3 regions of the Neptunomonas sp. XY-337 genome follow, and region 2 is predicted to be linked to each of the others. Evidence: predicted binding sites of a transcription regulator. Region 2 holds the regulator's gene; each other region holds the start of a gene.

Region 1 (5,008 bases), 260 kb from region 2:
TCCAGCTCGCTGGGAGTACCTGCGCTTTTGAGCGGGCGGCCATGCTTTTCAACCATCAAGCCCCAAGCGATCTCCAAAACGCTTTTCAGAATCGCCTCCGCCAGCCATGTCAGGTAATCGCTCACCTTCATCAGCGGCAGTACGCCGGTAATGTCTGAGGCGGCAACCCGCAACATATGGGCGCTTTTGAAGTAACGCAGCGCCTCCATCAGTTGCTCAGTATCCTCTTGTGGAATCCTCAGCAACTGCTGACGCAGCTCCGCTTCAAGCTGGGCTTTGTCCGGCGGTGTGTAGAGGGTGCGTGGGTCAATCAACTCATCGAGCAGCACTGGCTTTTTCGCCAGTTGATCAGCAAACCACACCGATGACGAACATAGCTTGATAAGTTGCTGAATCGCAGCGGGATTCTCCGCGAGCAACACCAGATATGCCGAGCGGCGCAACACCGCTTGCACCAGCGTTAGGACGCGGCTCAAAGTTTCGGTGGCGTTATCCACCGCAGAGATCTGTTCAAGTAGCTGCGGTAATACCGCTTTTAAGCGCTCAAGGCCGGTTTGCTGCAGCATCTGCACTGTACGCGAGTGCTTCAGATCGTTAATCAGCTTAAACGCGCGTGCTGGGTCATCGAAGCCTTGCTCCGCCATCACCGCAGCGCCCTCTTCGTCGGATAGCTCATCGGTCCAGACGGTTAGCCAGTTATTGGTACTCGCCTCATCACCGGTGCTTTCTTCAGCCGGCGCAATGACATCCGCAAAGTGGCGACGCACAGCGTCACGCTGCGCGTCTAATTCATTTACAAAGGTCTGCCAATCAGAAAAGCCCATCACAAATGCCAGCCGTGCTCGGCCAAGTTCATCCTGCGGTAGCTCCTGAGTTTGCTTATCAGCGAGCGCTTGAATGGCGTGTTCGGTGTTACGCAAAAAGGTGTATGCATCCAACAGTTCTGTGACTGCATGTTCGGGCATACCCACCGTTTCAGGTAGGAGCGGAAGAATATTGCGCAACTCACGCTGCTGCAGCCGCAGATCACGTCCGCCGCGGATTAGCTGGAAAGCTTGTGCAATAAACTCCACCTCACGAATACCGCCAGAGCCGAGTTTGACGTTGTCCTCCAGACCTTTGCGGCGCACTTCACGGTTGATCATCTCTTTCATATCGCGCAGTGACTCAAACGCGCTGAAATCGATATACTTGCGATACACAAACGGGCGCAGCTCTTTGAGCAGTTCTGCCCCTTTCTCTTGATCACCTGCGACAATACGCGCTTTGATCATGGCGTAGCGTTCCCAGTCACGGCCTTGATCTTGATAGTAGTGCTCCATCGCCGCAAAGCTGATCGCTAAGGGGCTTGCAGAGCCAAACGGGCGTAATCGCATATCCACGCGGAAGACAAATCCCTCGCCATTGAGGGTATCGAGGGTTTGAATCAGCTTTTGTCCAAGGCGAATGAAAAAGTCTTGGTTAGCCAGACACTTTCGCCCGCCCACTGTCTCGCCATTTTCAGGGAAGCAGAACATCAAATCGATATCGGAGGAGAGGTTCAACTCATTGGCACCGAGCTTGCCCATCCCGATCACAACCATCCGCTGCGGTTGGCGCTCGCCCTGTTCATCAGCAGGCCCGTGCGGCGTGCCAAAGCGCTCACAATGGAAACGATAGAGATGCTCCAGTGTGACATCGATAAACGCGTCAGCCATCCAACTCAGCTCTTGAGTGGTACTTGCCATATCAGCACGCCGCGTGAGATCACGCCAGATCAAACGGATCTGTTCTTGCTGACGCAAGCGGCGCAGCACCGGCATCAGCGCTTCAGCGCTGCTGAGCGTTTGGGTGGCATCTTGGATAAGCGCCCGATACGTAGCAGCCGTGTAGGGTTCGGTTAACGCGTTTCGAGCCATGAGTTCGGAGAGAAACTCCGGGCGACGTTGCAGTTGCTCGGTCACAAAGTCACTGCCAATCAAAACCTGATACAGCTCGGGTAGCAGCGCATCATCGAGCGCCGTCGCGATCAGCTCATGGTGGTCTTCCAAGCGCGTTAGCTGTTGTTTGAGAAGGTCATGCAGTTCAGCAGGAAATTGGCTGTAATCGGGCTGCAACATTTAAGACTCCATCCGCTCAATCGATTTTGTCTCAGCTTATCAAAGGTTGCCGCCCGTGGGGATGATCTTTATCAGCCGTTGCGAGCACAATCGAAAAGCCGATAGCCACGCTGAGCTTTGCTTATATCGCTGGGAACCAAGGAGGGGATCTGCTGTTGCAACTGCTGGGCAAAACTGTTGATGGCTGCTTCAGCACCGCGCTTGAGTTCAATCTCCACTTCGCAAATGGGCTCTTGGTAGCGCTGCTCAGTGTCTGGATCCTCAAACACAACACGGCCTTGATCGATCACCACCTCTAATTCACTTCCTTGCCACTGAATATCCCAAAGGGTGCGCGTAAAATCGGTACTGAAAATAGCAAGTAGCTGATCTTGTAGTTGGGCTTTATCTAACGCCTCAGGCCACTCCACTTCAGTGAGCTTTTGCAGGTCCAACTGTGGTGTTGCCAGTACCCACTCCCATTCTTGACGCTGGTGCAGTCCGTTGATGCTGCGCCCTTGGGTTTTGAAGGTTTGGATAAAAGCCTCACCATCACGGCGAATCCGCAACGCGACCTTGGCACCACTCAATGTAAGCGAAGGGGTGTCGTAGTACTGGTTTTGCAGCATTTTATGCTCGCCTGCGGTTCCTGCCATATCGCTCAACTCGCTTTTTAGTCTTTCGATATCCTCTTCAGGAACCAGCATTTTCAATTCAGTTTCAGTCGCCACACACTTCCCCAACGTCAGAAAATGGCTCAAAAGCCATATGATTTACAATGTATATCGCTCTCATTTACGCATCATATACAGTCGTGATTTATTACATTTTTATTACAACAAAACAGACTGATTCGACGCAATAAATGACACTTTTTTTACCATTTCATGTCATTTTCGCTACAAATAAATGACACCGGCTTTTATACTTGCGCCCGAAAAAATTTCAATTAGGCCCAAGGTTATGGTTACCAATAATCCTATTTTGCAAATGTTCGCCCGCTCACCTTTCAAACCGATGCAAGAGCATATTGCGAAAGCAAATACTTGCGCACGTGAGCTACTGCCATTCTTCGAAGCAGTTATCGCTGATGACTGGACAAAAGCCAAGGACATTCAGCACCGCATTGCGGTTTTGGAAGGCGAAGCAGACGCACTGAAAAAGGATGTTCGTCAAAACTTGCCCAACAGCGTGTTCCTACCGGTACCACGTTCGGACCTTTTAGAACTATTGCGCATGCAAGACAAGATAGCGAATCGCGCAAAAGATATTTCCGGCATCATGCTAGGCCGCGAAATGCCGATTCCAGAGCCTATCCAACCACAAATGCTCGCGTTTGTTCGCTCTGCTCTTGCCACCTCTGAGCAAGCCCTCAAATCCCTCAATGAGCTGGACGAGCTGGTAGGTACTGGCTTCCGCGGTCGTGAAGTCGAGATCGTTGAAAATATGATCATTGAGCTGGACGAGCTTGAGCACAAGAACGATGAGCTCGAGCGCGAGATCCGCTCCCAACTGTTTGAAATTGAGCGCCAATTGCACCCGATTGATGCCATGTTCTTGTACAAGGTAATCAACTGGATCGGCGACCTTGCCGACCGCGCTCAACAAGTCGGCAGCCGTCTACAGCTGTTGCTAGCTCGCTAATTTCTAACTTACGAAAGGCATAATCATGAGTATTATTGCGCAGTACGGCGATATTATCGTTATTTTGGCCTGTATCTTTGGCTTTTTCATGGCTTGGGGTGTTGGTGCAAACGATGTGGCAAACGCCATGGGTACCTCCGTCGGCTCCAAAGCCCTGACCCTTAAACAAGCGATCATGATCGCGATTCTTTTCGAGTTTGCCGGTGCCTATCTAGCGGGTGGGGCAGTTACCTCGACGATCCGTAAAGGGATTATCGATCCCGGCATTTTGTCAGGCAATCCAGAACTACTGGTGTTCGGCATGATGTCAGCCTTGTTGGCAGCGGGTATTTGGCTCTTGGTCGCTACGCATTTTGGCTGGCCAGTATCGACAACGCACTCGATTGTCGGTGCTATTGTCGGCTTCGCAGCAGTCGGTATATCGGCCGATGCGGTTAACTGGGGCAAAGTGTCTAAGATTGTTGCGAGCTGGGTGGTCTCGCCGGTCACGGCGGGCTTTATAGCCTTCTTCCTCTTCCGTAGCGTCCAACGCCTGATTTTGGATACTGCTAATCCATTCGAAAACGCGAAGCGCTACGTACCGATGTACATCTTCTTGGTAGGTTTCATTGTTTCCATGGTGACCTTCACCAAGGGTTTGAAGCATATCGGTCTTGATCTGTCATGGGGTATGAGTGCGCTGATCTCTGTTGGCGTGGCGGCACTTACAATGATGCTGGGTATTGCTATGCTCAAGAAAGTGAAAGCCGACCCAGAAGCAGATAAAGATTACCACTTCGCCAGCGTTGAGAAAGTATTTGGCGTCCTGATGATGTTCACCGCATGTGCCATGGCATTTGCGCACGGTTCAAACGATGTGGCGAACGCAGTTGGCCCGTTGGCAGCGATTGTCGGTGTGGTTAACTCTGGGGGTGAGGTTGTACAGAAATCGGCAATGCCAGCATGGATTCTGCTGCTAGGTGGTGCTGGTATCGTGGCTGGCCTCGTTATGTATGGCCATAAGGTTATCGCAACGGTTGGTAACAACATCACTGAGCTAACACCGAGCCGTGGTTTCGCCGCGACATTGGCAGCAGCCACAACAGTGGTCGTGGCATCAGGAACGGGCTTACCGATTTCGACAACACACACGCTTGTGGGTGCAGTTTTGGGTGTTGGTATTGCCCGCGGTTTAGCAGCATTGAACCTACGTGTTGTCGGTACGATCTTCGCTTCTTGGATCGTTACACTACCGGCAGGCGCGATTCTGGCGATCATGTTCTTCTTTATGTTTAAAGGCATGTTCA
Region 2 (5,008 bases):
TAACAACAAAGTTACTTTCCGTCGTATGAAAGAACTGCTAGCCGAGCGCAATCTCACGTCATTGAGCTTTGGTGCCATCGTTCAGATGGGAATGCTGATTCCGGTGGTGAATCTGATCATGATGCCTGCTGCGGTCATTGGTGCGACGTTGTACTGGAGCGAAGACCAAGCCCAGCGCGCAGGTTGCTAGTACCTAGCTCACCAGCGACTGCGGTGTCTTGGTGAGCATATCCCGGGAGAAGTGGCAGCAGAAGCTGCTACCAACCCCGGGTTGGCTTTCAATCTCTAAGCGAGCGCCGTGGCGCTGCAGCGCGTGCTTCACAATTGCGAGCCCCAAGCCCGTTCCACCTGTGGCAGAAGAGCGCCCTTCATCGACGCGATAAAAACGCTCAGTTAGACGCCCAAGGTGGATCGAATCGATACCAATACCATTATCGGTCACACATAAATGACCACCTTCAGTGTCTACTTCCCAAGTCACCTTGATATGGCCTTGAGCGGGCGTGTAGCGAACCGCGTTAAACACAAGGTTAGAGAAGGCGTTTTGCAGCTCTTGTGACTGCCCTAGCAGATCATAGTTGGGGTTGGCATCTAACTCTATATGATGCTCCTTATCGCCAGATAGTGCGATAGCATCAGCCTGAATGGAACGCAGCATCCCTTGAATATTGACAGGGTTTTCATCGGGAATGTGTTGGCTGGCTTCAAGCCGCGACAGTAGCAGCAGATCGGATACTAAGCTTTCCATACGAATGGCTTGGTTCTGCATCTGCGTGAGTGCGCGCTCCATGGGTTTGGGTAGTGGCTGGTCCAGAAAGGTTTCGAGGTAGCCGCGAATAACTGTAAGCGGTGTGCGCAGCTCGTGTGATGCATTAGCAACAAAGTCTTGTCGCGTCTGCTCAAGACGTATTAGTCGCGTAATATCACGGGCAACAATCAAACGATCACCCACACCAAACTCGGTGATCTGGTACTGTAAAACCGTATCGTTGTGCAGCGGGCTAGGTAACTGCAAAGGCTCTTCGTACTGCGCTTTGCGGTAATAGCGAATAAAGCGAGGGTCGCGCAGCAAGTTCATGAGAGGTTTGCCGCGATCGGCTGAGCTTTTCAAGCCGATCAGCCGCTCAGCTGCACGATTCCACCACTCTAAGTTATTTTGCTTATCAACAATAACGACCGCATCAGGGAGAGCAGAGGAGGACTGCTGGAAGCGGCTGATAACACTACGTAGATCTTTGCTCTTGTTGCGATGGCGCTTTTGCAAGCGTGCGAGATCGTCGAAGATATCGCCCCACTGGCCATGGCTTTCAGGCGGCAGTAAATCGGTGCTTAATAGCCATTTTTGCAGGCGGCGTGTTTGTCGTAGTTGCAGGTAGGCCCAGAGCGATAAACCCGCAACCAGTCCCCAACTTAAACTACCTAGCAGTAAGCCAATAAAAGCTGGCAGTGCGATAACAGCAAAGAGGCCGCTAACGCCAGCACGAGGCGATTTTTGCATAAACTGTTTAACCTAGATTGCGTGCAGCAGCGGTGCTATGCAACCTGCGTCGAGAAGCGGTAGCCCGTGCCGCGCACTGTTTGTACCAAATGGTCGTGCTGACTACCCAGCGCTTTGCGCAAGCGTCGGATATGCACATCCACAGTGCGTTCTTCAACGTAAACATTGCCACCCCAAACCATATCGAGCAACTGCCCACGGGAGTATGCGCGGTCTTGGTGGGTCATGAAGAACTGTAACAAACGAAACTCGGTTGGGCCAAGTTCTATTGGCTTGTCATTGGCGGTCACGCGGTGTGAAATTGGATCGAGTGTTAACCCTTCAACTGTAACGGGTTCTTCGATCCCTTTAGGCGTCGCTCGGCGAAGCACTGCTTTGAGGCGTGCAACGAGTTCGCGTGGTGAAAAAGGCTTGGTGATGTAGTCATCAACACCGGCTTCAAGGCCTTTTACCTTATGCTCCTCTTCCGTTTTAGCCGTGAGCATAATAATCGGCACATCAGCGGTGGTTTCATCTTTACGCAGGCGGCGTGCCAACTCAATGCCACTCATGTTTGGCATCATCCAATCGAGCAGAATCATATCTGGCTTTTGATCAACAACTAACGCATGTGCTTCTTGAGCATTATCTGCCTCGATGCACTCGTAGCCTGCCATCTCCAGAGCTACTGCAATCATTTCCCTGATAGGAGCTTCGTCATCAACGATCAGCACTTTCTTGCTTGCCGACATGGGTAAACCGCCTCTTACGCTTAAAATAAGACGGGAGTATTACAATGTTTTATTGTGACACTATTGTTACATGCTAGAACAATTCACTAAAGATAGTGAAGAAAAATGCCAACAAAGACCGACAACCCCGCGTAGTGGTTATTCAAAAAGGCACGAAAACAAGGGGCTCGCTCGCGATCTTTGATCAGCCGCATCTGGTAAACAAAGCAACCGACAGCCCCCAGTAGGCCGAGATAGTAAAAGCCACCGAGCTGAGCCAGAAAGCCCGCTACTACAAGGAGGATAAGGGTGAGTATCAGCAGTATCGCGATAATGAGTTTATCGTATTGGCCAAACAGAATAGCGGTCGATTTGATACCAATCTTGAGGTCATCATCTCGGTCAACCATGGCGTACATGGTGTCGTAAGCCACGGTCCAGAGTAGCTTGGCACTGTAGATCACCCATGCGATCAGCGGAATCTGTTCGCCAACAGCGGTAAATGCCATGGGGATCGCCCACCCAAACGCTGCGCCGAGAACCACTTGCGGTAGGTGGGTATAACGTTTCATAAAAGGGTAGAGTGATGCGAGAAACAGACCACCAAATGACATAAGAATCGTCATCGTATTGGTTAGCAGCACTAAGCCAAATGCAACAAGCATGAGCGCAGCAAACAGTAATAGTGCTTCTTTGGCGGTGATTTTTCCCGTCGCTAAGGGGCGTTGAGCGGTGCGCTTTACATGCCCATCAACTTTCCGATCTGCAAAGTCGTTGATAACACAGCCAGCGGAGCGCGTCAGAAAAACGCCCAATGTAAAGACAGCAATGAGCTTGAGGTCGGGAATGCCTTCAGATGCGATCCATAGTGCCCACAAGGTTGGCCATAACAGCAGGTAGCTGCCGATAGGCCGGTTGAAACGCGTCAAATTGACATAGACATCCAACCGCTCGCGTAAGCTCATGGGCTTAAATAGGGGGGCACCGGGCATAACAATCCTTTTATATCATCACCCGTCACCTTTGAAAGTCACCGTGACGGTATGCTAATGGAATTCAACCCCGTTTGAGATCAGGGCTAGCTCGTTGTGGGCTGATAGTTTACCTGCTCTAGTGCCGGTAAAAAAACCTCACATACGAGTAGGGGTTTATTGGATAGATAAAACTGGGAGCGCCGTGCCCATAGCGTTTGCTCGCTGGTGATATCGAACCGGCTGACTTCGAGGGGGCCGCGGCGCATGGTTCGGTCATTAAAGAGCACACTGCCTAGCGACCGGTTACCGACGTGGTGGAGCTGTCGCTCGCGACCTGTCAGCGTTGCCGCAGGAATAATTGAGCGTGCGTAAACCCACGGCTCCTGATTGCCCAGTAAGTGGACTTCACGAATGAGTGCGAGCTGGCGTGGTGGCATTCCCAATATCTGTGCTTCCGAGCGGTTCGGGCGTCCCCAGCCTTGTGCAATCACTTCAACGCTAAAATGACCTTGGCTGGCATTTATCAGGTGCTGTGTCAGTGAGCCGCGGTCAGTTAACCAGCGCTGCCAGTGGTAGGGCGCATGGAGTGCGGACAAGCGGCGCAAATGATACCAGCGGGCATCAAAACTGGCGTGAATAAGAGAGTGGCGGACGGGCACAAACAATTCCTTTATAAGCTCGGCAGGTATTCTACTCCTTTCCCATGCAGCACGTCACCGCTGGCCTTACGAAAGCGTGCGCTTGGTCACTTTCGATTAGCGCCACAATGAATTAGGATGCGGCCATGAAAATATGTTCAGAACAAGACAAAGTAGCAGCGGCTACATTAACGCGTGCATGGGTTGAAACGATGGTGGTGGGGCTGAACTTATGCCCGTTTGCCGCGCCCGTCGTTAAGCAAGATTCATTGCGTTACAGCGTTACTGACGCCGCAACCGATGAGGCCGTCGCAGCGGGCTTTTTAGATGAGTTAGACCTCATTCAGCGTAGCGATGAAAAAAGCGTGGCAACAACACTCTATATATTTCCCAACGCAACCGCTGACTTTTACGACTATCTCGATCTGTTACACACCTGCGAGCGGTTACTCGATCAAGCGGGAATGAGTGAGCAGTTTCAGGTCGCTAGCTTTCACCCGGGTTATCTGTTTGCGGGTGTGGATCAAGATGACTTAAGCCATTGGACTAACCGCTCTCCCTTTCCAATGTTGCACATCATTCGTGAAAACCAGATGAGCAGAGTCTTGGCCCACTACAAGGACCCTGATGCGATCCCTGAGCGGAATATTGCCTTGATGCATGAGCTGGGCAAAGCGGGACTGATCGAGAGATTCCCGCCGTTAGCCGACTATTGGGATACGCACGCGCGTTAGGCAGCAACCACGCAGTTACGGCTGCGCTTTTTCGCTTTATAGAGCGCAGTGTCGGCGTGCTCTACCAGTTGGTGCGGGCTGTTTTCGGCACTGGGCACTAAGGTTTCCAAGCCTTGGCTGGCGGTCACCACCAGGCCGGCTGATGAGCGGTCGTGAGGAATACCAAGGGCGAGAATTTGATCGCGAATAGCTTGTGCCACGTTGAGCGCGCCGGCTTTATCCGTATCTGGTAGCAGCACGGCGAACTCCTCTCCGCCGTAGCGAAAAATAGCATCGTGGGAGCGATTAACACTGTTTTGCATGGCACTGGCCACACGTCGCAGGCAGCTATCGCCCGCTAAATGACCGTATCGGTCGTTAAATGCTTTGAAATGATCAACATCCACCATAATGAGTGACAACGGCTGACGGGTGCGGGCACAGCGGCGCCACTCCATCTCGAGCTGCTTTTCGA
Region 3 (5,008 bases), on a different contig from region 2:
TCTTGATGCCGAGCTCTTTACAGGCACGCAGTATGCGTAGCGCGATTTCGCCACGGTTGGCGATAACGACTTTATCCAGCATTGGGGTTCATTCCTCTAGCTGTAGATTCTGTGAAGTTAGACGATAGTAACCAGTGGTTGGTCGAACTCAACAGGCTGTCCGTCTTCCACTAGAATGGCTTCGATAACGCCTGATTTGTCTGCTTCGATCTGGTTCATCATTTTCATCGCTTCGACGATACAAATAACATCACCAGCTTTTACTGTTTTGCCTACTTCGATGAAAGCAGGTGAGCTTGGTGATGGAGCGCGGTAGAACGTACCCACCATCGGTGAAAGTACAACGTGACCGTTATGCTTTGCTTCCGCTGGTTCAGCAACAGGCGCAGCCGCCGCTACCGGCGCTGGTGCTGCAGCAACTGCCGCTGGTTGAGCGATTGGCATAGCCATCTGTGGTTGAACGCTGGACGCACGACTGATGCGTACAGACTCCTCGCCTTCTTTGATTTCGATTTCGTTGATGTTTGACTCTTCAAGAAGTTCAATCAGCTTTTTAACCTTGCGGATGTCCATTCTGTAATCTCTGCGTTCAAGTAAATTAAGTGTTTATTGATCGGTGGTTATCTGGATGGCAGATGACAATGCATAACTGTACCCTGCAACTCCCAAGCCACAGATAACGCCCTTAGCGATGTCTGATAGATAGGAGTGATGCCTGAAAGGTTCCCTTGCGTGTACGTTCGATAGATGAACTTCGATGAAAGGGATCTGTACTCCTAAGAGTGCATCGCGAATCGCGACGCTCGTATGAGTATAAGCTGCGGGGTTGATGATGATGGCGGCTACGTTTTCGTCGCGGGCTTGATGGATGCGATTTACGAGGTCGCCTTCACTGTTGCTTTGATAGCATAGCAGGTCGTGACCACTTGTAGTGGCTTCAGCACTGAGCGATTGCTCGACATCAGCGAGCGTGTCAGCACCATAGATTTCAGGTTCACGCGTGCCTAACAAATTAAGGTTGGGACCATTAATTAACAAAAACGTGGACATGAAAGCTGCCTTAAAACGGTTAATAATTCCAGATAACGGATGACCTGCGGTAAGTTTGCATTAAAGAATTTTAAGAGTCCAGTTTTTATGTAATTATCAGCAGGATGTATGCGAGTTTGACGACGTTCGTAACTCTTAGTTATCTGGCGTTCACGTAATTTTGCTGTTCAAAACATGTACAATAGCCACTTTGTTGTTAGCGTAAAAGGTGGATGGATTCGTGTTTGTCTGCAACAAGTTAAATAAGCTCTGCTGCTAAGATTTTATTGCGGTGCACAATTTGGCATACTGAGTGTAAATTAGATGGGGATAGATATGTTAGATCGACTGCAAAGGGTTTGGTTTTCGTTGTGGGATGGTGTGTTAGGCGTGTTTTCGGGAAGCGCTCTTCTTAAAGGTGTAGCCTTGCTGGTATTGCTTTATGTGGCAATTGCTGGAGCGCTTGGTGTTTTCTGGAGTATTGAGCCAGACCAGCCCGCATTGCCTGCTAAGTCAGACGTGGCGGGTGTGGCAACGACGACAGCTCTGATCGATGTGACGGCGACTTTATTGGAGAAGCAGGGTGGCTACATCAGCAACGATAAACTGCCTCCAGGTGTTTGGTTGGACAATATGCCTAACTGGGAGTTCGGCGTTCTTGTGCAAGCGCGAGATATGGCACGTGCTATGCGTAAGGATTTTAGCCGCTCTCAATCCCAATCAACCGAAGACTCGTCTCTGGCTCAAGCAGAGCCCATGCTGAACTTCAATAATAATAGTTGGTTGTTTCCTGCAACAGAAAGTGAGTATAAGAAAGCGTTAAAAGGGTTTAGGGAGTATTTGGCCCGTTTAGAGAATCCTGCTGAGCAATCTGCCCAGTTTTATGCTCGTGCGGACAACCTCAATGGTTGGTTGGGGGATGTAAGCACTCGTTTAGGTAGTTTATCTCAGCGCCTTAGTGCTAGCGTTGGTCAAAAGCGCGTCAATCTTGATACGGAACCGGCAGGTGTTACGAACCCCTCTGCCAGCGAGCTTGAAGTCAAAACATCGTGGTTTGAGATCGATGATGTTTTTTACGAAGCTCGCGGCACTGCGTGGGCATTGATTCATCTGTTAAAAGCAGTTGAGCGCGATTTTGGGCCAGCTTTGGATAAGAAAAATGCACGTGTGAGTCTGTTGCAGATCATTCGCGAATTAGAGGCGACTCAAGGCACTATTTGGAGCCCTGTTATTTTGAATGGTACTGAGTTTGGTTTCTTGGCCAATCACTCGCTGGTGATGGCATCTTATATATCCCGAGCGAATGCGGCGATTATCGATCTTCGTGAATTACTTTCTCAGGGCTAACCATCAGGAGGGATAGCTGTGAAACGAGTTGTATACAATCAGAAAGGTGGTGTTGGGAAATCGAGCATTGCTGTTAACTTGGCTGCTATTAGCGCTGCGCAAGGGAAGAAAACAGTCGTGGTTGATCTAGATCCTCAAGGGAATGCGACTGACTATCTTCTCGGCAAAGAGGTTCGAGAGGGGAAAGATATTAAGGACTTTTTCGAGCAAGTGCTAACCTTTCAACTTAAGCCTCAAGCCCCACAAGAGTTTATACACGCCACTGATCACGACAACTTGTTTGTTATCCCTTCGAATTCTTCTTTAGGCGATCTGCAAAGCAAGCTCGAGAGTAAGCATAAAATATATAAACTTCGAGATGCTTTAAACCAACTAAGTGAGTTTGATGCCATTTATATTGATACGCCTCCTGCGTTTAACTTCTTTTCTTTGTCGGCTTTAGTGGCTGCTGAACGGTGCTTGGTGCCGTTTGATTGTGACGATTTTGCGCGGGCGGGTTTGTATGCCTTGATGGAAAACGTTCGTGAGGTGTGCCTAGATCACAACGAGGCGTTAACAATAGAGGGGATCGTTGTGAATCAATATCAAGCTAGAGCATCTCTGCCGCAGCAAGTTGTTGCGGAGCTGAAAGCAGAAGGGTTGCCGATTCTAGAGCAAAAACTGTCCGCATCTGTGAAAATGAAGGAGTCTCACGCTGCTTGCTTACCATTGATCTTTCAAGCCCCGAGCCACAAGCTTACGCTAGAGTTTATTTCTCTTTTTGACAGTCTTCATTAATCACCTGTTTTCTGAGAGTTCGACGCGCATCGTTTTGTTAGGTGCGCGCTTCCCTTCTTTGCTCTTTTAATTTGCGCTTAATCAAACTTGTGTTTGATTCAAGTTCAAAAGTTTCACATTTTCCTAAAAAAACACTACACATTTCTTATTTATTTGTTAACTTGTTTCGAGCCGTTAAGTTTGTGTGCAGCAAATGCAAACCTGTCATTATAGTGTCTTTCTGTAACTATATGATTTAGCTAAAAATAATAATTCGCGGTCTTGTTTTGTCGCAAAGTGGTGACACTTTGCGGCCCTTTGAGGGGTGCTGTGGGTCGTAAAGTTATGATGTTAAAAGAAACTTTTTTAATTGGCGTGTTTTTTTCATAGCAATCCCGCTGCTGTTTTATGCCGCAATCACACAGTCAGAAAAGAGAGTAGCTACATGAGTGTTAGTTTTGAGCTGTCTCGTGAGCCGAGAATGTTGCAACAGTACTATAGGATACGTGAACAGTGCTTCCGTTTAGAGCTCGGTGTTGCGGGCTTTGATGGGGGGGAAGACTGCTATGATGGGTTGAGCGATGTGCTGGTCATTCGTGACGGGGATCGTTGTATTGGTGGTGTTAGAATGCTTGATCCATCGAAGTTACCCGGACACCGACTGCCGTTTGAAGCGGGTGATGTTGATATGCGTAGATACCTTTCCATCGAGCAAGAGCCGTTATCGCAATATTGCCAATGGTCGCGTTTGGCCATTGATCCTAAGTATCGTAATAAGGTTGATTTGTTGCAGTTTTGCAACGCTTTAACTGAGTCTGCCAAAAATAAAGGCTTTTTGTACTCTCTATACATCTCGGAAGGTATTCGTACGCGCTTGTTTATGAAGCTTCATAAAAAGTTGGGTTTTGACTATTACATCCTAGAAGATGTTGAGGTGCCCGTTGAAAATGGATTTGATCAGTTTAAGCACTTGCTGTCAGTGGCTAGGCTTGATAAACAAATGATCGAAATTACCCCGCCTGCCATTCAGTTTGGTCAAACAGCGTAGCCAATTGGCTGCGTTCATCTTGTCGTCATTTTCAGGGGGGTATCATGCCTCCCCTAATTCTATATCGATAGTGTTCCCCGTATTGGCTCGATAAGTAGTTATTCGATCTGACATTTTTGTATGTTAGATTGACAACGGTGTGTGCGTAATGGGCCAAAGTGTCCTACTTTGTAGAGTATTGGAACCTGATTTTGGAGGGCGAGGAAGTGCACCTTTTTGTATCGAAGTTTTTGAGAAAGTCTCTACCTTTGGCAGTGTGTGCGGCTGTGTTATCCGGCTGTAGCATCAACTCAGATCATCCGATGGTTGCTGAAGAGGAGCGCTTTGCTGAATACGACTACAACTATGTTATTGGACCTGGCGATGACGTGCAGATCTTTGTATGGGGTAATGACGATCTTTCCGTAACCGTCCCGGTTCGCCCGGATGGCAAGATTACAACGCGCTTAGCAGAAGATCTGCAGGCAAGCGGAAGGACCTCCACAGAGCTTGCGCGCGAGATCGAAGAGGTCTACTCCCAATATATCAAGAACCCTATTGTAACTGTCATTATTGACGAGTTTGTCACCATTCCTGATCAGCAGATTAGGGTTGTTGGTGATGGCGTTAGCCCCACAGGTGTACCTTACTCTAAGCACATGACTTTGCTTGATGTCATGATTTTGGTGGGTGGTCTTAATGAGTTTGCAGACGGAGATGCGGCTAAGCTCATTCGTATGGTAGACGGTGAACAGCAGACTTATAGCTTGCGTTTGGATTCGCTCCTTAATGAAGGTGATATCGCTGCGAACATGGCGATGAAGCCTGGCGACATCGTAGTAATTCCTG

The links. Region 2 encodes PhoB, which activates phosphate uptake and scavenging genes when phosphate is short. Its sites were predicted from a motif close to TGTCATANNNNTGTCANA; they were not measured.
Region 1: a site for PhoB is predicted at 2,899-2,916, ahead of E4L36_RS10495 (CYTH domain-containing protein). Genes of this name have one in related genera too.
Region 3: a site for PhoB is predicted at 3,356-3,373, ahead of E4L36_RS03950 (GNAT family N-acyltransferase). Genes of this name have one in related genera too.

The regions. Positions count from the first base shown of each region.
Region 1 covers NZ_SPLL01000004.1:109,051-114,058, forward strand. The annotation lists gene glnE (bifunctional [glutamate--ammonia ligase]-adenylyl-L-tyrosine phosphorylase/[glutamate--ammonia-ligase] adenylyltransferase) at 1-2,099, opposite strand, end outside; gene E4L36_RS10495 (CYTH domain-containing protein) at 2,171-2,809, opposite strand; gene E4L36_RS10500 (TIGR00153 family protein) at 3,042-3,722, shown strand; gene E4L36_RS10505 (inorganic phosphate transporter) at 3,748-5,008, shown strand, end outside.
Region 2 covers NZ_SPLL01000004.1:364,949-369,956, forward strand. The annotation lists gene cysZ (sulfate transporter CysZ) at 1-190, shown strand, start outside; gene phoR (phosphate regulon sensor histidine kinase PhoR) at 194-1,498, opposite strand; gene phoB (phosphate regulon transcriptional regulator PhoB) at 1,534-2,229, opposite strand; gene ubiA (4-hydroxybenzoate octaprenyltransferase) at 2,316-3,173, opposite strand; gene E4L36_RS11715 (chorismate lyase) at 3,287-3,841, opposite strand; gene E4L36_RS11720 (DUF1415 domain-containing protein) at 3,967-4,554, shown strand; gene E4L36_RS11725 (diguanylate cyclase) at 4,551-5,008, opposite strand, start outside.
Region 3 covers NZ_SPLL01000002.1:56,818-61,825, forward strand. The annotation lists gene accC (acetyl-CoA carboxylase biotin carboxylase subunit) at 1-82, opposite strand, end outside; gene accB (acetyl-CoA carboxylase biotin carboxyl carrier protein) at 118-573, opposite strand; gene aroQ (type II 3-dehydroquinate dehydratase) at 607-1,050, opposite strand; gene E4L36_RS03940 (DUF2333 family protein) at 1,366-2,376, shown strand; gene E4L36_RS03945 (ParA family protein) at 2,395-3,153, shown strand; gene E4L36_RS03950 (GNAT family N-acyltransferase) at 3,578-4,180, shown strand; gene E4L36_RS03955 (XrtA/PEP-CTERM system exopolysaccharide export protein) at 4,339-5,008, shown strand, end outside.